4 regions of the Allorhizobium ampelinum S4 genome follow, and region 1 is predicted to be linked to each of the others. Evidence: predicted binding sites of a transcription regulator. Region 1 holds the regulator's gene; each other region holds the start of a gene.
What was found. Region 1 encodes PhoB, which activates phosphate uptake and scavenging genes when phosphate is short. Its sites were predicted from a motif close to TGTCATNNANCTGTCAT; they were not measured.
Positions count from the first base shown of each region.

Region 2: the regulator PhoB is predicted to act here: its motif matches at 3,590-3,606, upstream of phnC (phosphonate ABC transporter ATP-binding protein).
Region 3: the regulator PhoB is predicted to act here: its motif matches at 2,475-2,491, upstream of AVI_RS09775 (bifunctional 2',3'-cyclic-nucleotide 2'-phosphodiesterase/3'-nucleotidase).
Region 4: the regulator PhoB is predicted to act here: its motif matches at 2,933-2,949, upstream of AVI_RS11505 (BtaA family protein).

Region 1 covers NC_011989.1:406,675-414,061, reverse strand. The annotation lists gene pstA (phosphate ABC transporter permease PstA) at 1-1,003, shown strand, start outside; gene pstB (phosphate ABC transporter ATP-binding protein PstB) at 1,102-1,917, shown strand; gene phoU (phosphate signaling complex protein PhoU) at 1,961-2,668, shown strand; gene phoB (phosphate regulon transcriptional regulator PhoB) at 3,029-3,712, shown strand; gene AVI_RS01965 (GcrA family cell cycle regulator) at 3,817-4,368, opposite strand; gene AVI_RS01960 (aspartate aminotransferase family protein) at 4,798-6,006, shown strand; gene argF (ornithine carbamoyltransferase) at 6,022-6,939, shown strand; gene AVI_RS01950 (Hsp33 family molecular chaperone) at 7,231-7,387, shown strand, end outside.
Region 2 covers NC_011989.1:234,151-241,537, reverse strand. The annotation lists gene phnE (phosphonate ABC transporter, permease protein PhnE) at 1-573, opposite strand, end outside; gene phnE (phosphonate ABC transporter, permease protein PhnE) at 583-1,545, opposite strand; gene phnD (phosphonate ABC transporter substrate-binding protein) at 1,622-2,530, opposite strand; gene phnC (phosphonate ABC transporter ATP-binding protein) at 2,687-3,526, opposite strand; gene AVI_RS01145 (DapH/DapD/GlmU-related protein) at 3,643-4,266, opposite strand; gene phnL (phosphonate C-P lyase system protein PhnL) at 4,342-5,070, opposite strand; gene phnK (phosphonate C-P lyase system protein PhnK) at 5,083-5,859, opposite strand; gene AVI_RS01130 (alpha-D-ribose 1-methylphosphonate 5-phosphate C-P-lyase PhnJ) at 5,856-6,764, opposite strand; gene AVI_RS01125 (carbon-phosphorus lyase complex subunit) at 6,907-7,387, opposite strand, start outside.
Region 3 covers NC_011989.1:2,048,858-2,056,244, forward strand. The annotation lists gene AVI_RS09760 (DUF1203 domain-containing protein) at 1-254, shown strand, start outside; gene AVI_RS09765 (asparaginase domain-containing protein) at 306-1,907, shown strand; gene AVI_RS09770 (PilZ domain-containing protein) at 2,057-2,392, shown strand; gene AVI_RS09775 (bifunctional 2',3'-cyclic-nucleotide 2'-phosphodiesterase/3'-nucleotidase) at 2,556-4,559, shown strand; gene AVI_RS09780 (HlyU family transcriptional regulator) at 4,636-4,962, opposite strand; gene AVI_RS09785 (glycosyltransferase family A protein) at 5,102-6,139, opposite strand; gene ilvA (threonine ammonia-lyase) at 6,830-7,387, shown strand, end outside.
Region 4 covers NC_011989.1:2,431,646-2,439,032, forward strand. The annotation lists gene AVI_RS11495 (transglycosylase SLT domain-containing protein) at 164-1,270, shown strand; gene AVI_RS11500 (serine hydrolase domain-containing protein) at 1,325-2,704, opposite strand; gene AVI_RS11505 (BtaA family protein) at 2,997-4,244, shown strand; gene AVI_RS11510 (class I SAM-dependent methyltransferase) at 4,241-4,927, shown strand; gene AVI_RS11515 (glycoside hydrolase family 25 protein) at 5,149-5,952, shown strand; gene AVI_RS11520 (lytic murein transglycosylase) at 6,069-7,259, shown strand.

The sequences.
Region 1 (7,387 bases):
GGCAAAACTGAAGATCGATACATCCAATCGTCCGGCAATGAAGCAATTGACCGAGATGGTGTCCGACAATGTCCGCGTCCAATTGCGCAATATGGTCGTTGCCGATCCGTTGCTTGTCGGCAAGACGGTTCCGGTCTCGGTCCTGGCCAGTGCCACAATCGATACGGCCTTCAAGGGGCAATTCGACCTGACGGTCGATGAGAGCAGCCGGAAAATTTCCGACCAGCAGATCGGCTGGATGAATACGCTGGCTGAAAGCGGCGCGCTGGCCAAGTCCTTCAATACCGGTATTTTCGTCAACGGCGCATCCAGCCGCCCGGAAGCCGCAGGCGTTGGCGTGGCCTTGATCGGTACTGCCTATATGATGCTGACCGTGTTGATCCTGGCTCTGCCCATCGGCGTGGCAACCTCGATCTATCTTGAGGAATTTGCCCCGAAGAACCGTTGGACCGACCTGATCGAGGTCAATATCAACAATCTCGCAGCCGTTCCCTCTATCGTCTTCGGCCTGCTGGGCCTGGCGGTGTTCATCAACTTCGCCGGTCTGCCGCGCTCGGCCTCGCTGGTCGGCGGACTGGTGCTCACCCTGATGACCCTGCCGACGATCATCATTGCCACCCGCGCAGCCTTGAAGGCCGTGCCGCCGTCGATCCGCGCTGCGGCACTGGGTCTTGGTGCGTCCAAGATGCAGACCGTGTTCCATCACGTCCTGCCGCTCGCCATGCCCGGCGTGTTGACCGGCACGATTATCGGACTTGCCCATGCACTGGGCGAGACCGCACCGCTGTTGCTGATTGGCATGGTGGCTTTCGTGGCGGATTATCCGGGTACGCCGCTCGATCCGTCGACAGCCCTGCCGGTACAGATCTATATGTGGGCCAATGAAGCCGAGCGCGCTTTCGTGGAGCGGACGTCCGGTGCCATCATCATTCTGCTGATTTTCCTGCTGATCATGAATGTTGGTGCCATCCTGCTGCGCAGGCGGTTTGAGCGGCGGTGGTAGAAACCAGCTGAACCACGGTCCTGGGCGATAACGTCCAGGAAAGTTCGTCGCGGCTTTCGCCAAGCAATTGCGAAAAGAAAGGCCGGAGGAGTAAGAATATGAACATGATGTCTGAATCAGCAGTTGAAAAGGCCTTGGATCAGAAGATGACCGAAGTGAACACCAAGATGGTCGGCAAGGATGTGTCCGTTTACTACGGTGAAAAGCGCGCCCTGTTCGACGTGAACCTGAATGTCCGCGAAAATACCGTCACGGCGCTGATCGGTCCTTCGGGTTGCGGCAAGTCTACGTTCTTGCGGACGCTGAACCGCATGAACGACACCATCGATCATTGCCGGGTCACCGGCCTTATCACCCTCGACGGCATGGATATCTACGATCCATCTATCGACGTTGTCGAGCTTCGCGCCCGCGTCGGCATGGTATTCCAGAAGCCGAACCCGTTCCCCAAGTCGATCTACGAAAACATTGCCTACGGCCCGCGCATCCATGGTCTCGCCCGCAACAAGGCAGACATGGACCAGATCGTCGAAAAGAGCCTTCAGCGCGCCGGTCTTTGGAACGAAGCAAAGGATCGCCTACAGGAGCCGGGAACGGGCCTTTCCGGCGGACAGCAGCAGCGTCTGTGCATTGCCCGCGCCATTGCCGTCAGCCCGGAAGTCATCCTGATGGACGAGCCCTGCTCGGCCCTGGACCCGATTGCGACGGCCAAGGTGGAAGAACTGATCCACGAATTGCGGGCCAATTTCACCATCGTCATCGTCACGCATTCGATGCAGCAGGCCGCTCGTGTGTCCCAGCGCACGGCAATGTTCCATCTCGGCCAGTTGGTCGAGGAAAACGATACCGACAAGATGTTCACCAACCCGGACGACCAGCGGACCCAGGACTATATCATGGGCCGGTTCGGCTGATCCGACGGTTGATTGAAAATGCATCTTTTTAAAGGATCAGAACATGACAGCGCATATCTACACCGCCTTTGACGAGGAACTGAAATATCTAATGCGCCGCATTTCGGAAATGGGCGGTCTGGCCGAGCAGATGGTGGGTGAATCCGTTCGCGCGCTGGTCAATTCCGATGCCGCCCTCGCCCAGAAGGTGATCTCCGACGACGTGATCATGGACAATGCCGAGCGCGAAGTGGGTGACAAAGCGATCGTCACCATCGCAAAACGTCAGCCCATGGCCGCCGATCTGCGCGAAATCATCGGTGCGCTCAGGATTGCCTCGGATCTGGAGCGCGTCGGCGATCTCGGTAAGAACAATGCCAAGCGGGTCATGGCCGTGCAAGGCACCGGCGTGCCGCGCAAGCTGGCCCGCGGCATCGAGCATCTTTCGGAACTGGCGATGACCCAGCTCAAGGAAGTGCTGGATGTCTACACCACCCGCTCGGCGGAAAAGGCCAAGTCGATCCGCGACCGCGATGAGGAGATCGATGCAATCTACACCTCGCTGTTTCGCGAATTGCTGACCTATATGATGGAAGATCCGCGCAACATCACCACCTGCACGCACCTTCTGTTCTGCGCCAAGAATATCGAGCGCATCGGCGACCATGCCACCAATATCGCCGAGACCATCTATTACATGGCCACTGGCGCACAGCCCGAGGGTGAGCGCCCGAAGGACGACACGACGACCGCTTTCGGGGTCGCCGATTGAGATGACAATGCGAGGATGTTGACCCATCCCCGCATTGCATGACGTGTTGATATCTCAAGGCATCAAGACCTTGAGATATCAAAGAAAAGCATACCAAGAGCCATGATCTGTGGCTGCCGGTATGAAACCATGACGGAGATTGGCATCGGACAGCTCAGCGTCTGACGCCAAATGGGGTGGGGGCTTCACCCGAAGGTTCGACCTGTGGCGACAGGCCAGCCTTCCAGTCACAGTAGAGCGCCATCATGAAGCGCAAACATGCTGTAAACATCGAAATTCTCGTATTGCCGTGTTCTTTTTCGCCAGAGCGGACAAGGAAAGGCTTGCGGGAAGACTCTCTCATTGAAGGTATGGGATCGAATGCTGCCGAAAATTGCCGTCGTTGAAGACGAAGAAGCCCTGAGCGTCCTTTTGCGTTATAATCTGGAATCGGAAGGCTATGAGGTCGAAACCATTCTGCGGGGAGACGAAGCCGAGCTTCGCCTGCAGGAGCGGGTGCCGGATCTGCTGATCCTCGATTGGATGTTGCCGGGTGTTTCCGGCATTGAGCTATGTCGTCGCCTGCGGATGCGGCCCGATACCGAGCGCCTGCCGATCATCATGCTGACCGCGCGTGGCGAAGAGAGCGAACGGGTGCGCGGACTTGCCACCGGTGCCGACGATTATGTCGTCAAACCGTTCTCGACGCCGGAACTGATGGCCCGCGTCAAGGCGATGCTGCGCCGCGCCAAGCCGGAAGTTCTGTCCAGCCTGCTGCGTTGCGGCGATATCGAGCTTGATCGCGAAACCCATCGTGTCCATCGCAAGAGCCGCGAAGTGCGCCTCGGGCCCACCGAATTCCGGCTGCTGGAGTTCCTGATGACCTCACCCGGCCGGGTGTTTTCCCGCTCTCAACTGCTGGACGGCGTCTGGGGCCATGACATTTATGTGGACGAGCGCACAGTCGATGTCCATGTCGGACGGCTGCGCAAGGCGCTCAACTTTTCCAATATGCAGGACGTGATCCGCACGGTGCGCGGCGCCGGCTATTCGATGGAAGCATAAGATCGCTGCTCTGTTTTTATGGACCGAAACCCCAGTGGAACGAAAAAAGCGAGCCGGGCGGCTCGCTTTTTTTATGACATGCGATCGGAGATCACGGGCAGAGATCAGCGCGCGTTCGCAGCAGCCCGGCGCCGCTCGTTTACCGGCTGGTAGGCGAGCTTCGCGTGATATTTGCAATAGGGAGAATTGTCCTGGCTGTCGCAGCCACAGAAGTGAAACTCGTCGGTCATCGGGTCGCCAACCGGCCATTTGCAGGTCCGCTCGGTCAGGTCCGTCAGCGACAGACGGCGCGAGGCTGGCAGAATGGTGGTGTTGAGAACCGGCAAAGCAGCCATGTTCTCGGTGACATCCATGTCGAGATCTTCGTTCAGCGCGGTCGCCGCAGCAGTGCGCGCGGCAGGACGCGGCGCGCTTGAAGGCGTGCGTGCGGCAAAACTCGGTGCACGAGGCGTGGACGGCGCTGGCCGCTTGGGTGTGCGCGCTGGTGTCGCGGCGGGACCGCCTGCCTTGGCGCGTCCGGGAAGGCACAACCGATGCACCTTGCCAATCACGGCATTCCGGCTGACGCCGCCAAGCTGCGTCGCAATCTGACTTGCGCTCAGGCCTTCGGCCCATAATTTCGTGAGTCTTTCAACTCGCTCGTCCGTCCAGTTCATGCCGCAATCTCCGCCTGGTGCACGCGCTTGACGCGGAATCCATCATCCATGTCCCGGAAGGTTCCGGAACCCAACTTTCCTCGTGTTGTTGGTGACTTTTCCGCCGCATGCAGTGTAGTAATTCGTTATTAACCTAGTGTGAGCCTGACTCCGTGACAAGAGTCGCCGAATCATCGTGAATCGAATTTCAGGCTTTTCCCCAACTTGCTATCCACCGATTTTTTATCGAGGCGGTTTGTTCAACAGCGCTTGCAAGGACATGTCGGAGCAATGCCTTTGCCCCGATGTTTTGTTGACAACGCTGGCGGAAGCCGGAATAGTGCAAATGCCGCCGAAAGGCGGCATTTTTGATTTTTTCCACCGGTTTTTCGGTGGTTAGCCTATAAACTCATTGAGACTTCAAAAAGCCGCTCGAAAGGATTTTCCGCCATGGCTCAGACATCAACGCCGCTGTTCAACACGTTTTCACGTGCGCCGCTGCGTTTCGAGCGAGGCGAGGGCCCGTGGCTTTACACTGAAACAGGTGAGCAATATCTCGACTTTGCCGGCGGCGTCGCCGTGACGTCCTGCGGCCACTCGCATCCGCATCTCGTCGAGGCATTGAAAAGCCAGGCGGAAAAAGTCTGGCATCTTTCGAACCTCTATGAAGTTCCCGGCCAGGAACGCCTGGCCGCAAGGCTGGTCGAGGCAACATTTGCCGACAAGGTGTTCTTCACCAATTCCGGAGCCGAAGCGCTCGAATGCGCCATCAAGACGGCTCGCCGCTATCACTATAGCAAGGGCCATCCGGAGAAGTTCCACATCATCACTTTCGAGGGTGCCTTTCATGGCCGCACCATCGCCACCATCGCTGCTGGCGGCCAGGAGAAATATCTTGAAGGCTTCGGCCCCAAGGCGCCCGGCTTCGACCAGGTGCCGTTCGGCGATCTCGACGCATTGAAGGCGGCGATCACCGACAGCACGGCTGCGTTGCTGATCGAACCTATCCAGGGCGAAGGCGGTATTCGCGTCGTGGGGAGCGAGTTCCTGCGCGAATTGCGGGCAATCTGCGACGAGAAGGGCCTGCTGCTCATTCTCGACGAAGTACAGTCGGGCGTGGGCCGGACGGGCAAGTTCTTTGCCCATGAATGGGCTGGCCTCACCCCCGACATCATGGCGGTGGCCAAGGGTATTGGCGGCGGCTTCCCGTTCGGTGCCTGCCTTGCCACAGAAGAGGCTGCGTCCGGCATGACGGCTGGCGTGCATGGTACGACCTATGGCGGCAACCCGCTGGCCATGGCGGTCGGCAATGCCGTTCTCGATCTGGTTCTCGCCGATGACTTCCTGCAAAATGTCCGGGATGTGGCGCTGATCTTCCGGCAGGGTCTGGCTGGTCTGAAAGACCGTTTTCCAGGCGTGATCGAAGACGTGCGCGGCGAAGGCCTGATGCTCGGCATCAAGGCCGCAGTGCCATCCTCCGAACTGCTGCATGCGATGCGCCACGAGCATATTCTGGGCGTTCCGGCAGGCGATAACGTCATCCGCCTGCTTCCGCCTCTGACGCTGACTGCCGAACAGGCCCGAGAAGGCCTCAAGCGCATCGAACAGGCCGCCGAGGCTTTGTCCGCGCAGGCCGCCCTCAAAATCGCTCAGGCATGAACGACAGGTAACACCATGGCATCCCCGAAACACTTCCTCGATCTCTCGGCCATGACGTCCGAGGACCTTCACTCTATTCTGTCCGACGCCCATCAGCGCAAGACCAGAACCCGGGCCGGAACAGCGGACAAGCCGCTGGCCGGCAAGATGCTGGCGATGATCTTCGAAAAGCCATCGACCCGCACCCGTGTTTCCTTCGATGTCGGCATGCGTCAACTGGGCGGCGAGACGCTGTTTTTGTCCGGCACGGAAATGCAGCTTGGCCGCGCCGAGACGATTGGCGATACGGCCAAGGTTCTGTCGCGCTATGTCGATGCGATCATGATCCGCACCACTGATCACAACCGCCTGCTGGAACTGGCCGAACACGCCACCGTTCCGGTGATCAATGCGTTGACCGACCTGACCCATCCCTGCCAGATCATGGCTGATATCATGACCATCGAGGAACATCGCGGTCCGATCCGGGGCAAGACGCTGGCCTGGACGGGCGACGGCAACAATGTGCTGCATTCGCTGGTCGAAGGGGCGGCCCGCTTCGGCTACCGGATGAACATGGCTGTGCCAATGGGCTCTGAGCCGGAAGACCAGATCCTCAACTGGGCGCGCAACAATGGCGGCGAGATCATGCTGTGCCATGATGCCGACCGCGCCGTGACCGGTGCCGATGCCGTCATCACCGATACCTGGGTGTCGATGAACCTGGAGCACAAGGCACGCGGCCATAACGTATTCCAGCCTTTCCAGGTCAATCCCGCCCTGATGAAACAGGCAAAACCCGATGCGCTGTTCATGCACTGCTTGCCCGCTCATCGCGGTGAGGAAGTGACCGATGAAGTGATCGACGGGCCGCAATCAGTTGTGTTCGACGAGGCGGAAAACCGGCTACATGCCCAGAAGTCCATTCTCGCCTGGTGCCTTGGCGCAGTATGATGGTTTCAGTCTACTGAAAGCCTTGCAGAGCGGGGTTACAGGGTGTGCTGCGCTTTGAGATTGCGAGAGCATGGCTGATGCGCAATTTTACCGCTTGATCTTGAGGCGGGAAGATACCATTTGTCCGTCTTGTTTCGAGGCATGGGCTTTTCCTCGGTTCGGACAGGTCGCTGTGAACCTACCTTGACCAAATAATCGTCATGCAGTCATTTTAGATTGCAGCGCCGTGCGGTAGATGCATGGCGTTGCCCTGCATTCATCCAGGGATGCATTCGTGCCAGGAGTTGTGCCATGACAGACAAATTGAGCGCGTTGGGCGAGTTCGGCTTTGCCGGTGACGACCGGGTCGTACCCTTCCAGGTCGATGGTCTGGATGTGCGTGGCCGTGCGGTCCAACTCGGGCCTTTGCTCAACACGATCCTGGATCGGCATGACTATCCCCCGGCTG
Region 2 (7,387 bases), 170 kb from region 1:
CAGGGTAACGCGCTCAGCGCCCCGGTTCAGCACCACGCTTTCTGGGCTAACCAGCAGCGATGCGCTGGAGCCGAGATTGACATCGGCCTCTCTTATCACCTGTTCCTGGCGCGTGACGGGTGCCGCTTGCGCCGCGACCGGTGCCTGTTGCGGGGCTGCTGCCATGAAATTGAAGCTCGAGGCTTTTGGCGCTGACGTCACTGGCGCGGGCGCATCGGCTACGCCACTCGTGCGCGTCATCATTTCTTGCTTCGTCACCAGCCAATCCGGGTTGGGGTTGGGACCAATCGGGTCGAAGCGCGAATAGGCGATGGAAATCGCCCCATCGGGGGCAATATTGATTTCCGGCCGGATCTCATAGGAAACCCAATCGGCCAGATAATTGCCGGCAATGCCCCAGCTGGCGGTGGAGACCACTTTTCCAACCGCAAAGAACCACCAGGAAAAGGTGAAATACAGCGCAAGCAGGACAATGGTCAGCGGCACGCGGTAGCGCTGCCACAGGCTGCGGCGGAAGATGTCTGGATGACGGGCGGCGATCAGGTCCATTTGGGTGGCGTCGAGATGTGTCATGGCCGGACCTCAGGAAACAGCATGAAAGGCTTGCTCACCGACCAGTTTGCGGCGCAACCAGGCCGAAAATTGATCGACGGCAATCACCGTGGTCAGCAGCAGGATGACGATGGCAACGGTTTTTGCCGCATGGCCCTGGCTGATCGACAGGCGCAAGGGTTCGCCAATGCCGCCACCGCCGACCGCGCCGATAATTGTCGACGCGCGCACATTGATTTCCATGCGCAGCAGGGCATAACTGATGAAATTCGGCATGACCTGCGGCACCATGCCGAACCACAGCCGCTCCAGCCAATTGCCGCCAACGGCGCGCAGGCCTTCGTCCGGCTTCATATCGGCATTTTCCACCACTTCGAAAAACAGCTTGCCGAGTGCGCCGACCGTATGGACGGAAACCGCAATCATCGCCGGGATCGGGCCAATGGAGAGGATGGCGAGGAAAAATCCGGCCAGCACCACTTCCGGGAACGCCCTGAGCAACTCCATAAAACGGCGCACCGGCCAGCGAATGAACCTGTTCGGCATCATGTTGCGTGCCGCCATGAAGGAAAAACAAAAGCCCAGCATGCCGCCCAGCAGGGTCGAGACCAGCGCGATGTTCAGCGTCTCGATCATCTTGTAGAAATATTCCGGGATATAAAGCGTCTGGGTGAGATAGTAGCGCCCTTCCGGATAATTGTATTTCAGGCTGCCATCATCATAGGGCGATGGCAGGTCGAACATCGCCCGCCAGATCTCATTGCCATCGCGGGGAATGAGCGTTTCGACGAAATCGAACAGATGTGGCAGACGGTCGAAAAACTTGCCCGAATTGGTATCATTGGCAAACCACAGCGACCCCGCCAGCGCCAGAAACAACACGGCAAGACCGGCTACCGTGTAAAGGCGGCGGGTCTTGGCCAACGCATTCCAATGGCTCTCGATCACGCGCCCCTGTTCGCTCAGCAAGGACAATCTGGCGGTATGGCTCATCTGGCACTTTCCAAAATGGACAAATGGGGAAGCCGCCGGTCGTTTATCCCGGCGGCTCTCATGTTTCCAGCTGCGATCAGCCGCCGATGGTTGCCTTGCGGGCGTCGATGACCGGCTTGTAGAAATCGACATTCACAGCCGCAAAGCCCTTGAAATCGCCGCCTTCGATGGCGGAGAAGCAGGCGGCGTCGGTCTTCGGCAGATCCATCATGAAGGCCTTGACCTTGGTCTTCATGTCCTCGTTCATCGAGGAGCGGATGACGATCGGGCCGTTCGGGATCAGCGGCGACTTCCACAATTCCACCAGGTCGTCCATGTTGAGGACGCCCTTATCGACCATCTTGCGCAGGTTGCCGGACGTGTAGCCGTCCTTGAAATTGCCAACGCCGGAGCCGAAGGTGGTGCCAGCATCGAACGTGCCCTTCAGCACTTCGAGAACCAGGTTTTCATGGCCGCCGCCAAAACCAGTGGAACCGACATATTCCTTGACCGGCTTGCCGCCGAGCGCGTCGGGCAGGGTGACGGTCGGGATCAGGTAGCCGGATGTGCTGTCAGGATCGGCAAAACCGAGCTTCTTGCCCTTGATGTCGGTGACTTTGGTCATGCCGCTGTCCTTGCGGGCCACCATGATCGAGTAATAGCCCATCGAGCCATCGGTCTGCACCGTGGTCAGGATCGGCTCGACTGCCTTCGGGTTAGCCAGATAGGCCTTGGCATAGCCGGAAGCGCCAAGCTCGGCATAATCAAGCGTGCCACCCAGAAGACCCTGGATAACGCCGTCATAGTCCGAGGCCGGGAACAGCGAAACCTTGGTGAAGCCGAATTCCTTCTTCAGGTGATCGGACAGGCAGTTGTAATTGCGCAACCGGTCGGCTTCGTTCTCGCCGCCAAGAATACCGATGCGGAATTCCTTCAGGTCTTCGGCAGCAGCCACGCCGGCCAGCGACAGAAGCGTCACGGAGGCAAGCAGAATTTTCTTCAACATGGTCTCTCTCCTGGTTTTCCGGTCTGGTTTTCCCGAGGGACCGGATCTGTCTCATGAACGTAAGAAAGGTGCCTTTGACGCGGGCAAGCGAAGGCGCTGCCATCGGGCTGGATGCCGCGACAGAAATGCTATTTTTTCAGGTCATGGATTGCGGGCTCAGCCTGCCGTGGCCGCCACCATCGGCACAGACAGGGCCAAGTCCGACTTCGGCAAACGGATCGCGGTCGATGTCATGCTCTCGTCAATGCCATTGCCATCCTGGCCAGTGCCATAGATCGCCTGCACCGCCTGCGCTGTCAGCGCATCCGGCGGCCCATCGAACACCACCTTGCCCGCCGCCATGCCGATGATCCGCTCGCAATAGGCCCGCGCCGTATCCAGCGTGTGCAGATTGGTGATCACGGTGATGCCTTCGCGCTCGTTGATGTCGCGCAGCGCATCCATGACGATCTTGGCGTTCAAAGGGTCGAGCGAGGCAATCGGCTCGTCGGCCAGCAGCATTTTCGGCGCCTGCATCAGCGCGCGGGCAATGGCCACCCGCTGCTGCTGACCACCGGACAGTGTGCCAGCCGGCTGCAGCGCCGTCTGCTCGATGCCCAGCCGCTCCAAAGCGGCAATCGCCATGATCCGCTCTTCGCGCGTAAAAATATTGAGGATGCTCAGCGCCGTGGAGCGATGATTGAGACGCCCCAGCATGACATTGGTCAGAACATCCAGACGCGGAACCAGGTTGAACTGCTGGAAAATCATCGCGCAATCGCGCTGCCAGCTGCGCAAAGCCGATCCCTTGAGGCGCGTCACCTCCTGATCGCCGAACCGCATCGACCCGGATGTCGGATCGGCCAAGCGGTTGATCATTCGCAGCAAAGTGGATTTCCCCGCACCGGACCGACCGATAATGCCGACCATCTGCCCATGCGGAATGGACAGGGTCACGGCTTCCACGGCAATCTTCTTGCCAAAACGCCGTGTCACCTCGGTCAGTTCGAAATTCATGCGCGTCTTCCAATATCATGTCCAAATCCAGAGCGAGCTATAGTTCAGGTCGGTGAAGCGCCCATGTCAGTTTCATGACATTTCTGTTAAAATCAGAGGGTAGCAGAGCCTATACTTCAGGCTAAGACTTCATGTCGGGCCAGAAAATCTTCGGCGGAAAGCGTGCGGAAGTCGGCAAGGGCCGCGTGAAGCCGCTCATGCTGCCAATCCCACCAGGCAAGTCTGTCCATGCGCGCGCCGATACCTGGTCCAAACCGGGGCTTGATCGGCTTGGCTGGCACCCCGCCGACAATGGTATAGGGTTCCACCGGCTTGGAAACGACCGCGCCTGCGCCGACGACCGCGCCATTGCCGATGGTGACGCCGGGCAGGATGGTAGCACCATGGCCGATCCAGACATCATGACCGATCACCACTCGGTTTTCCCGCCGCCAGTCGAAGAAATCCGTCTCCAGATCCGCCCCTTCGAAATAATCGACGGCGCGGTAGGTGAAATGATGCAGCGTAGCGCGCCATGTCGGATGATTGGGGGCATTGATGCGGACACTGGCGGCGATATTGGCAAATTTGCCGATGGTGGCGCACCAGATGGAAACATCCTGCATCACATAGGAATAGTCCCCCATCTCAACCTCATCGAGACGGCAGCGCTCGGCCACTTCGGTGTAGCGCCCAAGCGTGCTGTTCGTGACGCTGGCGGTCGGGTTGATTTGGGGCTCAAGCCCAAGACGGGTGCTCATGCGGCGATGCTCCTAGAGTTTGTCAGGGAAAAGTGGGTACCGGTTTTCCCGAAAAGACAAACGAAAACAAGAAAGCTAGAGGATGGCTGGTTCAATCTGAACCTGACGGCCTCTAGGTGAGAATTGCGAGACATCGAGAATGGTGTCGGCAACCGCTTCGCGCACTTCCTCGTCGTGGAAAATGCCGAGCATGGCGACGCCCTCAGCCTTTTTGCCAGCAATCAACTCGATGACCACGGCACGATTTTGCGCGTCGAGCGAGGCCGTCGGCTCATCCAACAGCAGGATTTTATGGTCGGTGATGAAGCCGCGGGCGATGTTGACACGCTGCTGCTCGCCGCCGGAAAAGGTGGCGGGCGGCAATTGCCAGAGTGCCTTGGGCAGGTTCAGTCTAGCCAGCAGATCACTTGCCACCGATCTTGCCTCGTCGATACCCACACCGCGCGCCGTCAGCGGTTGGGCCACGACATCCAGCGCCGACACCCTTGGAACCGTGCGCAGGAACTGGCTGACATAGCCCATCGTATCGCGGCGGATATCCAGCACCATGCGCGGCATGGCGGACGCCAGATCCACCACCGTATCGTGATGGCGCACCAGGATCTGGCCGCTATCGACGGCGTAATTGCCGTAGAGCATTTTCAGGATTGAGCTTTTGCCAATGCCGGACGGACCGCCCAGCACGGAGCAGGAGCCACTGTTGACGGAAAAGCTGACATTGCGCACCACCGGCAAGACAAGCCCGTCGCGCAGATGCATGGTGAAGCTTTTGGCAACATCGGAAACGATAAGAGGTGTGGGCATCTGATGATCCAATCACACTTGAAGAATCGAGGAGACGAGCAATTGCGTGTACGGCTCGCGTGGATCGTCCAGCACCCGGTCGGTCAGGCCCTGCTCGATCACATGACCATCCTTCATCACCATCATCCGGTGTGACAAAAGCCTTGCAACAGCCAGGTCATGGGTGACGACGATGACGGAAAGACCAAGATCAGCCACCAACCCACGCACCAGATCCAGCAACCGGGCCTGGACCGAGACATCCAACCCGCCGGTCGGCTCGTCCATGAACACCAGACGCGGATTGGTGACGAGATTGCGGGCGATCTGCAAGCGCTGACGCATGCCGCCGGAAAAAGCACGCGGCTGGTCGTCAATCCGGTCGGCGGCAATTTCCACCCGGTCCAGCCAATCGGTGGCGGTGGCGCGGATATTGCCATAATGCCGTTCGCCCACCGCCATCAGCCGCTCACCGACATTGGCCCCGGCTGAAACGGTCATGCGCAGGCCATCGGCGGGGTTCTGGTGAACGAAGCCCCAGTCGGTGCGCATCAGAAAGCGCCGCTCGGCCTCGCTCATGTGATAAAGCTCGCGGTAAGCGCCGTCGCGCATCCGGTAATCGACACTGCCGGTGGTCGGCATCAGCCGGGTGGACAGGCAGGACAACAGCGTCGTCTTGCCGGAACCGGATTCACCGACCACAGCCAGCACTTCACCCGGCCAGAGATCGAAGGAAACATTGGCGCAGCCGATCCGCCGTCCGTAGAATTTCGACAGGTCGCGGACCTTCAAAAGCGGTTGCTGGGTCATTGGGCGGCCTCCCCCTGCTGTGTTTCCGCCAGCATCTCACCCCGATGACCTTTGGCGCGGCGATCCTCGCAATGGTCAGTGTCGGAGCAGACGAACATTCGCCCGCCCTTGTCGTCGAGGATCACTTCATCGAGATAGACATGCTCGGCACCGCAGAGCGCACAGGGCTTGTCGAAGCTTTGCACCGTGAAAGGATGATCCTCGAAATCCAGGCTGACGACATCGGTATAGGGCGGCACGGCATAGATCCGCTTTTCGCGGCCCGCGCCAAACAATTGCAGGGCCTCTGACCGGTGCATTTTCGGATTGTCGAATTTCGGTGTCGGAGACGGGTCCATTACATAGCGACCCGCCACTTTGACCGGATAGGCATAGGTGGTGGCGATCCGGCCATTGCGGGCGATGTCTTCATAGAGCTTCACATGCATCAGGCCATATTCTTCCAATGCATGCATCTTGCGGGTCTCGGTCTCGCGCGGCTCCAGGAAGCGCAAAGGCTCCGGGATCGGCACCTGATAGACCAGCACCTGGCCCGCCCGCAGCTTTTCCTCCGGAATCCGGTGGCGGGTCTGGATGATGGTAGCGTCGCCCGTATGGGTGGTGACTGCCACATTGGCGACCTTCTGAAAGAAGGCCCGGATCGACACGGCATTGGTGGTGTCGTCGGCACCCTGGTCGATCACCTTCAGCACATCGTCCGGCCCAAGGATCGCCGCCGTCACCTGTACGCCGCCAGTGCCCCAGCCATAGGGCATTGGCATTTCACGCGAGGCAAACGGCACCTGATAGCCGGGGATGGCGATGGCCTTCAGGATCGCCCGGCGGATCATCCGCTTGGTCTGCTCATCCAGATAGGCAAAATTATAAGTGGCAATTTCGTCCGCTAATGAAACTTCCGTAATCATTGTGCGTTACCCTTCCAGAAATTCGCAAACAGGGAGCAATGAGCATGGAAATCGAAATGATGTTCGCCGTCTTCGTGACCCTCATGCTGGGCGTCTCGACGCTTTGCGCCGCCTGGTATGCCGATCACGACTAATAGACTGGTCATTCCGCCGCCTCGCTCAGGTCCAGCCCTTGCTGGCGGGCCTGTTCGTGTTCGGAGCGCATACGCCGCACCAGATCGAGTTCGGCCTGGAAATCCACGTAATGCGGCAGCTTCAGATGTTCGACAAAGCCTGTTGCCTGCACATTGTCACAATGGGACAAGACAAATTCCTGATCTTGGGCAGGGGCGGTAATATCCTCGCCCAGCTCTTCGGCGCGCAGTGACCGATCCACCAGCGACATGGCCATCGCCTTGCGCTCGCTCTGACCGAAGACGAGGCCATAGCCTCGCGTGAATTGCGGCGGGGCCTTTGACGATCCCTTGAACTGGTTGACCATCTGACATTCGGTGACTTGGATACGCCCAAGCGACACGGCAAAGCCAAGCTCCGGCACATCCAACTCTACCTCGACCTCGCCTAAGCGGATTTCGCCGGCAAAAGGATGGCTGCGGCCATAGCCTCGCTGGGTGGAATAGGCG
Region 3 (7,387 bases), 1.6 Mb from region 1:
AAGGCGATACTTTGCCGCCAATCTTCGAAAGCCCCGATTATATCGTGCGTGGCTATGGCCGCGATGACAGGATCGTCTATGGCACCGGTGCCGTTACCGAGACATCTCGGATTGCGGCGCGCGCGCAAGAGCTTCTCCAGGACGAAAAAATCGCCTATGTGCATGTCCGGTCGGCTCGCAACAACTGCTTTCAATGCAGGATCGAGCGGACCCCGGTGGGCGAAGATCTGCCGGGGGGATTGGAAACCGCCTAGAGTTAGTCAGGGAAAACCTGACAGGCTCTAAGCACTGCAAGGAGACATGTCTTGAAAATTGGCGTCATCAATACCGGCGGCACGATCAGCTGCGTCGGCAATCCACTGGCTCCGATGACCAGCACGCAATTCAAGGCAGCCTGCCAGTCCCATCTCGACCCGATTCTCAAGCAGAAATTTGCCGATCTGGTGCTGGACTATGTGACCGACCTCGCCTTTCCCGAAAGCGAGAGCGGCATGTTGGACAGCACCAATCTGCAACCCTCCGACTGGTGCTTGATTGCTCGCCATATCCTGGAGCGCTACGACACGGTGGACGGCTGGATCGTATTGCATGGCACAGATACCATGGATTACAGCGGCACAGCCCTGGCCATGCTGCTCTCGCGCGTCAGTGCCGATGGCACTGTGCTAGCACAACTCAGCAAGCCGGTGATCCTCACCGGCTCACAAGTGCCGCTGTTTCATTCCCCCACGCCGGGGGTGATTTCCGGCATGACGTTCAATAGTGACGCCTTTCAAAATGTCTGTGGTGCGGTCGCAGCCGCCCAGACTGGCCTTGCCGGTGTCAGTGTATTTTTCGATAGCCAGTTGATGCGCGGCTCACGGGTGGTGAAAGCCGATGCCAGCCAGTTTCGTGGCTTTTCCAGCCCGAATTTCCCGGTTGTCGGCCAATATGGCATCACCCTCGGCCTCAATGCCGACCTTACCTCGCCGCCGCCTGTGTCCTCCGCCGTCAGTCTGGATGATGAAGCTGCACGGGCAGAAACCCTGACCCAGTTGCATGCCATCACGTCCAACATAAACAAGGCCCCGGTCATCACTCTCGGGGCCTTTCCCGCCTGGTACGATGCCGCCCAAGGAAAGGCGCTGCTGGCCGATATGATCCGCGCCTGCGTGGCCCAGGGCATTGGCGGATTGGTGCTGCAAGCCTATGGCGCAGGCAATTTTCCAAGCGGAAATGCCCGGCAGCCGGACCAGGGCGCTATCTACAAGGCCTTGGAGGAGGCCAACCGGGCTGGCGTGGTAATTGTTGATAATACCCAGGTTCTGCAAGGTGCTGTGGACTATAATACCTATGCCGCAGGGGCCTGGCTGCCCGCGATAGGCGCATTGAACCCCGTAGATATGACCGTCATGGCCTCCCTCGCCAAGCTGACCGTGCTTCTGGCGGCCCGCGATGCAAATGGCTGGTCACTGGACGATGTCAAATATCTGATGCAGATCCCGCTGGTTGGCGAGATGGCCGATATTGCCCGGCTGGACAGCCGCAGCAATGCCGTGCTTCTTCCCGGCCAATCACTCACCACATTCAATGGTAGCGCCAGCCTGGTGAACGACCCGATGCTCGGCCCGCAACTGCGAGACAGCTCCGGCAAGACGCTTTGGTCAATGCTGGGTGAAAATGAAAAAGCCGCCCTGCCCGGCCGGTTGCAGATCCGCGACGATGGAAATCTGGTTTTTTATAACCGCAACAATCAGCCCTTGTGGCAGAGCGAGACCGGTGAGGAAGGCGCCTCTTCACAATTGCGTCTTGGACAGCCAGACGAAAACACCGTGTGCTTGAGCGTTTATGATTACAACCACCGCCAATCGCTCTGGAGCAAGACTTTTTTGCTTCCATCCGACAGGTATCAAGACTCGAAGATGTGAACCACAGCGTCGCAGAAAAACAGCCGTTCGTCTGACGTGGCGGGCGGCTTTGAGCCGCTTGATGTAAGCGGGAATTTTAACGAGATTTTTTACAGTATTTACAATGATCGCCGTTAAAATCGAAAGGAACCTAGAAAAAAGACTTTCACATGCAAAACAACCTTAAAATGGACATTCGCACAGCCCCCCGAAGCCGCTGCCGCATGGATAGTGCCGTGCGCTATATGCGCCAGGTTGCCGATTGCCGGATCATCGATATTTCCCGCTCAGGCTTGGCACTTGAACTCTACACTGCCTTCCACGCAGCAGCTGGCAGCACCGTCCTCATCGAAAATGAGGAAATTGGTCTGCTGGAGGGAATGGTCCGCTGGAACCGGGGCGGACGGCTGGGCATTCAGTTTCGCCAGAACAGCAATTCCATTGCGAAGGTCGCCGCTTACTTTCGCAACTTCCACCAGGAAGTGCGCCCGGTCCTGAAACGATAGACCCGATCGCTCCCCCACAGCTTTGATCGCTCGCGCTAAATGTCACCGGTCAATTTCTGGCGCGCACGGTATTTCAGATTAGCATCATCAACCTGTCATGATATGAAGGCAACTGGTTTGCGATGCTCACGCATCGACGAAGACATTTGCCAGGAGCCTTCCCATGTCGCCACTCGCACACTTGCGCCCCACCGACCTGCACCCTATTACGCGCCGCTCGCTGTTGGGAGGTTTTGCCGCTGCCAGCGCCCTTGTCGTGCTTCATCCGTTTGCCGCCAGGGCAGCAGCCAATCAGGCGCATTTGCGATTGATGGAAACCACCGACATCCATGTCAACCTGATGCCCTACGACTATTATGCCGACAAGCCCAATGACACGATGGGCCTGACGCGCACAGCGACGTTGATCGACGAGATCCGGGCCGAAGCTGGCAACTCCATGTTGATCGACAATGGCGATTTGCTGCAAGGCAGCCCGATGGGCGATTACATGGCTTATAAAAAGGGCATCAAGGCCGGTGATCAGCACCCCGTCATGAAGGCCATGAACACGCTGGGCTATGATTGTGGCACGCTTGGCAATCATGAATTCAATTACGGCCTCGATTTCATGTTCAACACGCTGGCGGCGGCGAAATATCCTATTGTCTGCGCCAACCTGACCAAGGGCCAGCTCGCCTCCGATCCGAAAAACGACGCGCTATTCTTCAAGCCCTTCACCATCATCGAAAAGACCATCAAGGATGGCGCGGGCACCGAGAGCGTGATCAAGGTCGGCTTTATCGGGTTCGTTCCGCCGCAGATTATGCTCTGGGATGCCAAGAACCTCGAAGGCAAGGCCCAGACCCGTGACATCGTCGAGGCGGCGCGCGCCTGGGTGCCTGTCATGAAAGAGCAAGGTGCTGATATCGTTATCGCGCTCTCGCATTCCGGTATTGATGGCAGTGGCCAGACGGAGAGAATGGAAAATGCTTCGCTCTACCTGGCCACAGTTGACGGCATCGATGCGATTTTCACCGGCCATCAACATCTGGTCTTTCCCGGTCCAAAAACCTGGGATGGTGTCCAGGGTGCCGATCCGCTCAGGGGAACATTGATGGGCAAGCCCGCGGTCATGGCTGGCTTCTGGGGTTCACATATGGGCCTGATCGACTTCATGCTGGAAAAAGACGGCAATCGCTGGAAAATCGTCGATTTCACCGCTGAGGCGCGGCCGATCTATCACCGCGATGACGCCAAGAAAATCATTGCCGATGTCAGGGACAATCAGGACGTTGTGGCGGCCGTAAAGGACGAACATGAGGCAACTTTGGCCTATGTGCGCACCCCGGTCGGCAAGACCTCCGCACCGCTTTACTCCTATTTTGCGCTGGTGGCCGACGACCCCTCGGTGCAGATCGTTTCCAATGCCCAGACCTGGTATATCAAGGACATGCTAAAGGAGACGAAATACAAGGATTACCCGGTACTGTCAGCCGCAGCGCCGTTCAAAGCTGGCGGCCGCGGTGGCGCCGATTATTATACCGATGTTCCCGCAGGCGATATCGCCATCAAGAATGTCTCGGACCTCTACCTCTATCCAAATACCGTGCAGGCAGTGCTGATAACAGGCGCGCAAGTCAAGAACTGGCTGGAAATGTCGGCTGGCATGTTCAACCAGATCAAGCCCGGATCGAAGGATGCGGCCCTGCTCAATTTCGACTTCCCATCCTACAATTACGATGTGATCGACGGCGTCACCTATGAGATCGATCTGTCGCAGCCAGCGAAATATGACAAGGACGGCAAAGCGATCAATCCGGATGCAAACCGGATCAAAAACCTGAGCTTTAACGGCAAGCCTATTGATCTTGAGCAGCAATTTGTGGTCGTCACCAACAATTACCGCGCTGGCGGCGGCGGAAAATTCCCTGATATCGCCTCCGACAAGGTGATTTTCGTCGGCCCGGATACCAATCGCGATGTCATCGTCCGCTATATCGTCGCGCAGGGTACCATCAACCCCTCGGCTGACGGCAATTGGCGCTTTGCCGCGATCCCCGACACGACCGCCAGCTTCCAGACAGGCCCCAAGGGCCGGGCGTTTGCCACTGAGGTCAAGGGCGCGAAGATCGAGGATGCCGGTGACGGCGCGGACGGTTTTGCCAATTACCGGCTGATTCTGTAAAACCACGATCCAGCTGAAACGCAAAACGCCCGGACCAAATCCGGGCGTTTTGCGTGAAAAATGATCCCTAAAATCTTTAAGCGCTGCGATCCTTGGCACCATCGGCAAACAACGAAGGTCCGTTCTGGTCAATAATCTGGCGGGCCTTGCGGAAGGTGCAATCCAGCGCATCTTCCTTGGATGTAAACATGTCGGCGCGAATGAAGCTGCGGGTCAGCGTTTCGCCATTGACGTCCTTTTCGATCCGCCCGGCCAAACGCAACTGGCTACCTTCCTTGATCGGCTCGGCATAGATCCGGCAATCGCCATGCAATTGCGGCTCGACGGAAACGGACTGCTTCGTCTCATCTGATGCTGAAGAACCCGAAAACGCCGAAAAGATCTTCGAAAGAAAGGATGCCATTGCAACTGCCCTCTGCCTGCCAACAAATATCATGGCGCAGGGACACTCACGCATCCCGGCCAAGACCAATGTCGTTTGTCGGCAAGCATGATCATAAAATCAAGCGATTTTGCTCAGAACCGCCGATAAAACGCTGATATCAGGCGACTGCATCCTCAGCAGGCATGGATTTCACTGCGGTTTCATTGGTCATCACACGACGGTTGCGCAGGAAAAACTGGAAACTGGTTGGCGCCCGCATCAGATAACCGGGATAGGCAGCAACCAGCCGCATCAAAACCTTGAAATCCGGCAGGTAGCCTTTGGCCAGGCCACGCAACAAGGCATAGGTATAGGCGCCTTCATAAAGCTTCTGGCGGAACAGAACAGTCTCCGGATCGGCAAGCAAGATAACCGGCGTATCCTTGAGGTAATTATATTGAAGCGCCAGACAACCCTGAATCGCCACGGATTTCGGGCTATCCCAGGACACGTTGGACCAGTAGAGATTAACGCCTTCCAGGCAGCTGACATTGATCTTCGGATCGATCACCGTGTCGTTGAACAGGCAAAGCTCGATCCAGAAAACATGATCCTCGCCCGCACTGCGCAGCGCGCCATTGAAACGCAAACCGGCATTTTTCTTGAAGCGGTAAACGACGGTCGATGTCTGCGGGGGGCACTCGCGGATCATCACTTCCGCAAGCCGGCCCTTGCGGAAGGCATGGTAATTGTCACCGCAGATCAAGTCCTCATCGGAAGCAAGCGCGCGGCGCGTACCTGGAAGACTAATGAAATAGTCGGCATAATACTTGCCACGAACATGGTTGCAGAAGAAGAAATCGCCAAACACAAGCCCGTCCAGGGCACGCTGAATGTGATCGTCGTGCCAGACGTCGTCGGAATCGAGAAAGGCTACATAGTTGACGGGATCGGCTTCAAGATAATCCAGCGCCATATTGCGCGCTTCGCCTGGTCCACCATTGTCTTTTTCAAGCAGAACGATGCGCAGATTGGGACCGGCTTCGAAATCAGCAAGTTCCTCTTTGGCGGAAATTGGCGAGCTATCGTCAACGATAACAACGCTTATCTCAACGTCACTGTCTAACTTCTGCGATTTAATCGATTCCAGAGCCCGGGATAAAATTCCCTTCTCTTTCTGGAAAAAGGGAATCACGACAGCAACCGATACACTCATCATACACCTCACGTTGCTTCAACGACACCCTTTGCCACGCACGGATTTCAAGCCATACGCAGCCAAGATCTGTTCGGACACCATCACTGGTGCCGCAGCGTTCACGGAAAAATCATTAATACAAAATTAAGCCTACACAACATTAGTCGAGCCAGCAACATCTAGAAACGTCATTTATTGGGTCTATTTTTTTAAGAATCATGGGAACGAAATCAGCATTACCATTATGTTACACATGTATTTTAAGGGGTTTCCCAAATTGGGACAGCACTGTTAAAGCAGTAAAATCAGGAAAAACTATTCGAAATCAACATTTTGGAAAATTGATATGTATCACCCCCCTTATTGTTGGGGATTTTTTACAAACCATAAGTGGATCTATTCTAGTCAATGCAACCGAATATGATTGCATGCTTGACTGCAAAAAACGGAACTTATGGTAAATTTCTTGATAGCGTCAGTTTATGATCCATATCGAGACATGGACTGAGGCTTTTACAGAGGTGCTTAGAACCCTGCTCTTCCTGCTTTCGCTCCAGTAGAGCGCGTCAGCAACGTCGATCGCCTATACCCTGCCAAGGTAAAATCGTATTTTTCACTATCTGCTGCAGGATTGCTTAAAGCAGTTCCAACTTCGGGATCGATGGGTTAGCAGATAGACCTGATATTGCCGATGCTGGAAACCAGACCATGACAAAAACTGCCGTCCAAGATGCCGTTCATGCGCTTCGCGACCTTTTCCCCGCGACACCACTGCAATTGAGCGAGCACTTGAGCACGTTGTTCAATGCCAACATTTATCTGAAGCGTGAAGACCTGACGCCGGTGCGCTCCTATAAGGTGCGTGGCGCCTATAACTTCTTCCGCAAGGTTATCGCCCTGGGGCAGATCGACAAGATCTTCGTCTGCGCCTCAGCAGGCAATCATGCGCAAGGTTTCGCCTTTGCCTGCCGTCATTTCGGCGTGCATGGCGTGGTGTTCATGCCGGTGACCACGCCGCAACAGAAAATCGACAAGACCCGCAAGTTCGGTGCCGAATTCATTACCATAAGGCTGGTCGGCGATATTTTCGACCAATGCTACAAGGCGGCCCGCGACTATGTTGAGGAAGCTGACGGCTTGATGGTGCCGCCTTTCGACCATGCTGACATTATCGAAGGCCAAGCAACCGTTGCTGCCGAAATTCTGGAGCAACTATCGGAAGAGGTCACCCCCGATCTGGTGATCATGCCCGTCGGCGGCGGCGGC
Region 4 (7,387 bases), 1.7 Mb from region 1:
ATGCATCAGTGGCTTGAGATATTTGCAAAGGGAATACCAACGGTCATTTTCAGTGATCGTTAGCATTAGACTTCAAGGGGGCTGTCAAATTTGTGAATCCGATGTTAATAGTTCGTGCGTTGCCTGTGGGCAGCGCTCGTTTCAATAGCCGACGGACATCTGCATGACAGCGAAAACGGACCGCACGATTGCCATCAGCATCACTGCTGTCATCGTCGCAGCCCTTTCCAGTTGCACCAATGTCAATGACAATTCCAAAGCCGATATAGCGCCCAAGCCTGCATCGGCTCATCAAGCCGTTTCGGCCGCAGCGCAGCCGGGCGTCACACAGCCCGGTGCCAATACCGTAGCATCGGCAAATGGCAGCGTCGCAACAGGTGCCTCGACAACGGTAGCTGCCGCAAATGGCACGATGACGCCGGCTGTTCCTGGCACGCAGGCCATGACACCACCTTCGCAATCGGCTGTTACTGCGCTTGCCAATACCGCGTCGGGAAATAATGCGCTGGCCGCCATAAATGGCGCCTCGGGCACAGGCCAGACGGTTAACCTGGCGACAGGCCAAGGCCCATACCCGATCCAGAAACCAGGCCTGACGCAGGTCGCCTCGCTTGGACCAACGGTCAGCACCGTGCCTTCTTCCGCCAATGCACCAGCCCGGATTTCGGACAACGAGCCGATCGGCCTTGAAAACGAAGCGTTGCAGCCGGATGTGATGGCCATGCATTCCGCCGTTCCCACGCCGCGCCCGGGCTCTGCGGCCTCATCGTCCGTCGCCTATGCCTCACCGGCCAAGCCGGTCGTCAAATCCTTCGCGCTGCTTGATGCACAATTCGACACCAGCGCCCCCGGCCCCGTGCCAAGTGCCACGCCGGAAGCCTCCAAAAGCACCGCGTCTGGCACAAGCGAAACGGCAAGCCGCGGCCCGACGGTCATCAATGGGCTCGTCAACAAATATGCCGCCCTATACGGAATGCCATCCGCGCTGATCCATCGGGTCATTCACCGCGAAAGCCGTTATAATCCGTCGGCCTATAGCCGCGGCAATTACGGGCTGATGCAGATCCGCTATAATACGGCCCGTTCGCTTGGCTATGAAGGTCCGGCAGAGGGTCTGTTCGACCCGGAAACCAACCTGAAATACGCGATCAAATATCTGCGCGGTGCGTGGATGGTGGCCGAAAACAACAATGATAACGCCGTTCGCCTCTATGCCCGTGGCTATTATTTCGATGCCAAGCGCAAGGGCCTGCTGGACGAAGTGCAGTAAACCACTTCGTCCATGCCGACACGGACCATTGCCCCTTTCTGTCGATTCGGTTTCCTACGGCATTGCGTCCAGAACCGCCTTCAGCAGTTTCTGCGGCCTGTAGTTATCCCAGGCAGGCGTCAGCCCCATCCTCAGCACAATCAGTTTACGTGACGGGACAATCGCAATTGTTTGTCCGTCATGGCCCTGAAACCAGAGGGTTTCTTCGGTAATGCCGAAGGTGGAATCCGGTTCCCGGCCCGGCCCGCTCCGCCAGATTTGCCCCTGTCCATAGGTGCCGCCTGATGCCTTTGTCGGGGTCCCCATGGTCTTTACATAGCCTTCCGGCAACAGCCGCCGTCCCTGCCAGACGCCGTCCTGCAACAGGCATTGGGCAAGCTTGGCCCAATCGCGGGCATTGGCATAGAGATAGGACCCACCTGCCAAAGTGCCTGTCTCGTCGGCCTCCAGCACTGCACTGGTCATGCCCAGCGGCTTGAACAAGGATGTTTGGGGATAAGACAGCGCCTGTTCCGGTGGCAAGCTGTCCATCAGGAGGCGGGCCAGCAGCACGCTGGTACCGGTCGAATAGTGAAACAGCGTCCCGGGTGTCGCGTCCAGCGGCTGAGAGGCGACGAATGCCGCCTGATCCGGCTCCAGAAACAGCATGCGCGTTGCATCACTGACATCGCCATAATCCTCATTGAAACGCAGGCCGCTTTCCATGCCCATCAATTGGCGCAGGGTGATTGCCGCGCGCCCATCGGTCCATTGCGGCAACAAATGATCCTTGTCGAGATCAAGCCCGCCCTCCCCCATCCGCTGGCCGATCAGCATGGCCATGACTGTCTTGGTCATCGACCAGCCGATCAGCGGCGTATCGGGCCCGAATCCCGGACCATAGGCCTCACCAAGCAACTCTCCATCCCGAATCACCAATGTGGCGCGCATAGATGGCCCGGTCAGGGCTGGATCAGCAAGAATGCCCGCCAGCACCGGGTCGGTGTGCGGTGCGCCGGTTCCATCCGGCCAGGGCGCAGGGTTCGGTGCTGGGTTCGGGGTTGCCGAAGCCGCAAGCGGTTGCGGCAGATGCACCTTGCGAGCCGCATCGATTTTTCCATCGGGAACGTTGGCGCAGCCCAGACCCGGTCGGGCAATGGCTGTGCTGGGGGCAAAAGCGCCAAACATATAGGCCGTGACCATGCCTGCATCCCGATCGACATCCAGCCGCAGGAAACGCAGCAGCGGATGGCCCGGCGCCTGTACATCCTCTGACAAAACATCCATCGGATCACGCTTGGCGATAAACACGTTGGAGCAGACAATTTTGGCGGCGTAGCCTGTCCCGACTCGCAGCAATTCCGGCGGCGCCAGCCAAAGCCACGTGGCAGCCCCGACGATAACCACCAGGACAGCAAGCAGCAGTCCTTGGACAAACCTGATCAGCAAACGCATACGATTTCCTCCCGCGCCGGATGGTGTCGCGGATCGGGAACTGGGAACCGATGTCCGGAAAATCCGATGCTTAAACAATAACCTGGAGCGGAAAAGTGATTCTGTTTCACAACCCGCCACACGAGGTCTGCATGCAAGCATGATTACAGCGGGCATGAAAGGGTATGACGGTTGAAAAACCATGGGATTTTCCATGGGCGCACAGCCCAGCCACTGGTCAACAGCCCCCGTCATCAAACTGTAGTGGACAGCCACTATTCCGATAAAAACTTCAGAACGGGGCACCCTTCACATGACAGAACTTGTTCCAGATGCCGGATTCCGCAAAAACCAGAAGCTGAAATCGGCGCTGCTTCAACATAATGCACTGTCACGCAAGGGCCTGTCGGAACGGTTGTTCGGCCTGCTGTTTTCCGGCCTGGTCTATCCGCAGATCTGGGAAGACCCGGATGTCGACATGCAGGCCATGCAGCTTGGTGCTGGACACCGTGTTGTCACCATCGGCTCTGGCGGCTGCAACATGCTGGCCTATCTGTCACGCGAACCTGATAGCATCGATGTCGTCGATCTCAATCCGCATCATATTGCCCTCAATAAGCTGAAACTGGCCGCCTTCCGGCATCTGCCCGATCACACCGCCGTCGTGCGGCTGCTTGGCACCGACAATGCCCGCAGCAATGCCTCCATGGTCGAGCAATATGTGGCACCGCATCTGGACGCCACCACGCGGCGCTACTGGAGCCGCCGCACGCTGACCGGACGCCGCCGCATCCGGGTGTTCAACGGCAATTTCTACCGCACCGGTCTGCTGGGCCGCTTCATCACCGCCACCCATCTTCTGGCCCGCCTGCACGGCGTCAAGCTGGAAGAAATCACCCAATGCCGGACCCCCCGCGAACAGCGGCAGTTTTTCGAGACCCGCATCGCGCCGCTGTTTGAAAAGCCTGTTATCCGCTGGCTGACCAATCGCAAAAGCTCATTGTTCGGCCTCGGCATTCCGCCGCAGCAATATGACGAACTGGCCAGCGTTTCGGAAACCGGCACCATCGCCCCGGTGCTGAAAGGCCGGCTGGAAAAACTCGCCTGTCACTTCTCGCTGCGGGACAATTATTTTGCCTGGCAGGCTTTCGCCCGTCGCTATCCGAAATCCCATGAGGGCGCATTGCCGGATTATCTGCGGGCCGATTATTACCGCACGATCCGCACCAGCGTTGACCGCGTCAATGTCCACCATGCCAGCTATACCGAATTGCTCTCCACCAAGCCCGCAGGCAGCGTAGACCGCTTCATTCTGCTCGATGCCCAGGACTGGATGACCGACGAGCAGTTGAACGATCTTTGGACCGAAATTACCCGCACCGCCTCCAAGGATGCGCGGGTGATCTTCCGGACCGCTGCCGAAAAAAGCGTGATCGAAGGTCGGATTTCCCCGGCGCTCGCAGAGCAATGGTCCTATCTGAAAGACCTGTCCGTCCATTTCAACGCGCTCGACCGCTCGGCGATCTACGGTGGCTTCCATATCTATGAGAAGACGGCATGAGCGATGCCCGTATTGGTCAGGACCATTCCGGCCCGAACTTGGACCGGCAGCATGCCAGCAAGATGGATCAGGTCTATCGCAGCCAGCGTCATATCTATGACCTGACCCGCAAATATTACCTGCTCGGGCGTGATACGGCTATTGTCGGCCTGGATCTGCCAAAAGATGGCAGCCTGCTGGAAGTGGCCTGCGGCACGGGCCGCAACCTGATCTGCACGGAGCGGCTTTATCCGATGTCGCATCTCTACGGTCTGGACATTTCCAGCGAAATGCTGGTGCAGGCAAGGCGTAATTTTCGCGGTCGCCCGCGCCAGCCGGATCTGCGCATCGCCGACGCTTCGGCATTCACCGCCGCCGATTTTGCCATAACCGGTTTCGACCGCGTGCTGATCTCCTATGCCCTGTCGATGATTCCCGACTGGCAAAAGGCAATTGCCTGTTCGCTTGCCGCCTTAAACCCCGGCGGCTCGCTGCATATCGTCGATTTTGGCCAGCAGGAACATCTGCCAGGCTGGTTCCGAACAGGCCTGCATGCCTGGCTCGCCCGGTTTCACGTCACGCCACGCGCCAATCTGCGCGAAGAACTGGCCTCCCAGGCCGAGGCCGCAGGCGCAACACTGAGCTTTTCACCGCTCTATCGTGGCTATGCGTGGCATGCCATTATCCGCCGCCCAGCGGCCTGACAGATCACCGTGCTTTCCGCCCAATAGGCCGGTATTTTCGATCTATCGATATGAGCGGTTGAAAATAACCACATTTTAACGATGATGAAGCAAAGTCAGGCTCGAGGTTTCCCAGTCTGGCTTCATCGGATCGGTGATCTCCAGTTCTGATTTTCCGCGTCTTTTGATCTTGCCATGGGCATGCGCTGCCTTGGCATAACAGTTGAATGAATGGGTTTTCGATGCGGTCGCTGGTCCTGGCACTTATTCCGATTTGTTTGGCGATGGCGTCCTGCACCTCGACGAGCTACGATTTCATGGAAACCGGCTCGATCCAGCCAAAATTCCAGGACAAGGACCCGCAGGACTTCGGCATCAATTCTCCGCATCGCCATCAGGTGCACGGCATCGACGTGTCGAAATGGAACGGTAATATCAACTGGATGCAGGTCCGCCAGTCCGGCGTCTCCTTCGCTTTCATCAAGGCCACAGAAGGCAAGGATGTGATCGATCCGAAATTTGCGGATTACTGGCAGCAGGCCAATGCCGCTGGCCTGCCCCATGCGCCCTATCATTTCTATTATTTCTGCTCCAGCGCCGACGAGCAGGCCGACTGGTTCATCGCCAATGTGCCGAAAGCCTCGATGGACATGCCGCCCGTTCTGGATGTTGAGTGGAACCACACGTCCAAGACCTGCACCAAGCGGCCCCCGGCTGATGTGGTGCGCAGCGAAATGAAACGCTTCATGGACCGGCTTGAGGCCTATTACGGCAAACGGCCGATTATCTATACATCGGTCGATTTTCATAAGGACAATTTGCAAGGCGCGTTCCAGGATCATTATTTCTGGGTCCGTGCCGTCGCCAAGCACCCCTCGGAAATCTATCCAGACCGCCGCTGGGCCTTCTGGCAATATACCTCGACCGGCGTTATTCCCGGCATCAAGGGCGATACGGACATCAATGTCTTTGCGGGTACCCAGCAAAACTGGCGCAAATGGGTGCAGGCCGTCTCATTGCCGACCCAGCAGACCGCTGCAAACTGACCATTCCGGACCGGAGTTTTGCGTCATGCCGGGCAAAACCCGGCTCCTCTCCATGCTTCCGTCACAAAGCTTCGGCAGAGCGGAGCATGTTCTTTTCATATCCGGGGGCTTTATCCATGCATATCCTGTCTCGCTTCACGCTCGCAGCCATGTTGAGCGGCCTTATGGCCGGCACGGCCTTTGCCCAGGCACCGCAATGCGGCGGTGATCTCAGCGCTTTTCTGGCTGGCGTCAAGGCGGAAGCTGTTGCCAATGGCGCGTCTGCTGAGGCTGCCGACAAGGCGCTGGCCGGTGCGCAGATCGACCAGAAGGTGCTGGGCCGCGACCGCGCCCAGGGCGTGTTCAAGCAGACCTTTACCGAATTTTCCACCCGCACCGTTTCCAAAGGCCGGTTGGACCAGGGAAAGCAAAAATTGCAGCAATATAGCGCGGTCTTCGACCGGGCCGAAAAAGAATATGGTGTTGCCCCCGGCGTGATCGCCGCTTTCTGGGCGATGGAAACCGATTTCGGCGCCGTGCAGGGCGATTTTAACACCCGCAACGCGCTGGTGACGCTGGCGCATGATTGCCGCCGCCCGGAACTGTTCCGCCCACAATTGCTGGCGCTGATCACCATGGTTCAGCATGGCGATCTCGACCCCGCCACCAACACCGGTGCCTGGGCCGGTGAAGTTGGCCAGGTGCAGATGCTGCCCAAGGATATCGTTGCCTTCGGCGTCGATGGCGACGGTGATGGCCATGTGGCGCTGAAATCCAGCTCACCCGATGCGATCATGACGGCGGCGAAATTCATCCAGCACCTCGGCTTCAAGCGCGGCGAGCCGTGGATTCAGGAAGTCACCGTGCCGGACACTCTGCCCTGGGAAAAGAGTGGCTTCGACAGCGGCATGAAGGCGGGCGACTGGTTCAAGCTCGGCGTCAAGCCGCGTGATGGCAATACCAAATTTGCCGATCTGGAAGGCGAACTGGTACTGCCGCAGGGCCGCAAGGGACCGGCCTTCATCACCTATCCCAATTTCGGCATTTATCTGGAATGGAACAAGTCGTTTATCTACACGACCTCTGCCGCCTATTTCGCCACCCGCCTGGAAGGTGCCGAGGCCTATCTGAAGGGCAACCCGGAACAGGGATTGACCGATGTGCAGATGAAGGAATTGCAGACCAAGCTGAAGGGCCTTGGCTATGACGTCGGCGAGATCGACGGCATTCTAGGCGGCGGCACCCGCGACGCCGTGCAAAAGGAACAGCTGAAGCGGAATATTCCCGCCGATGGCTGGCCGACGCCAGCGCTGTTGGCAGCACTTTAAGCCTCAGCAAAAATTCCGGTTGTTTTAGCCGCGCATTCTCATGAATGCGCGGCTTTTTCATGCTCGACAGTGCAATCCCCATCGTCAATAAAGATTGGCGTGATTTGTCCCATCCTCGTCAGAAAGCG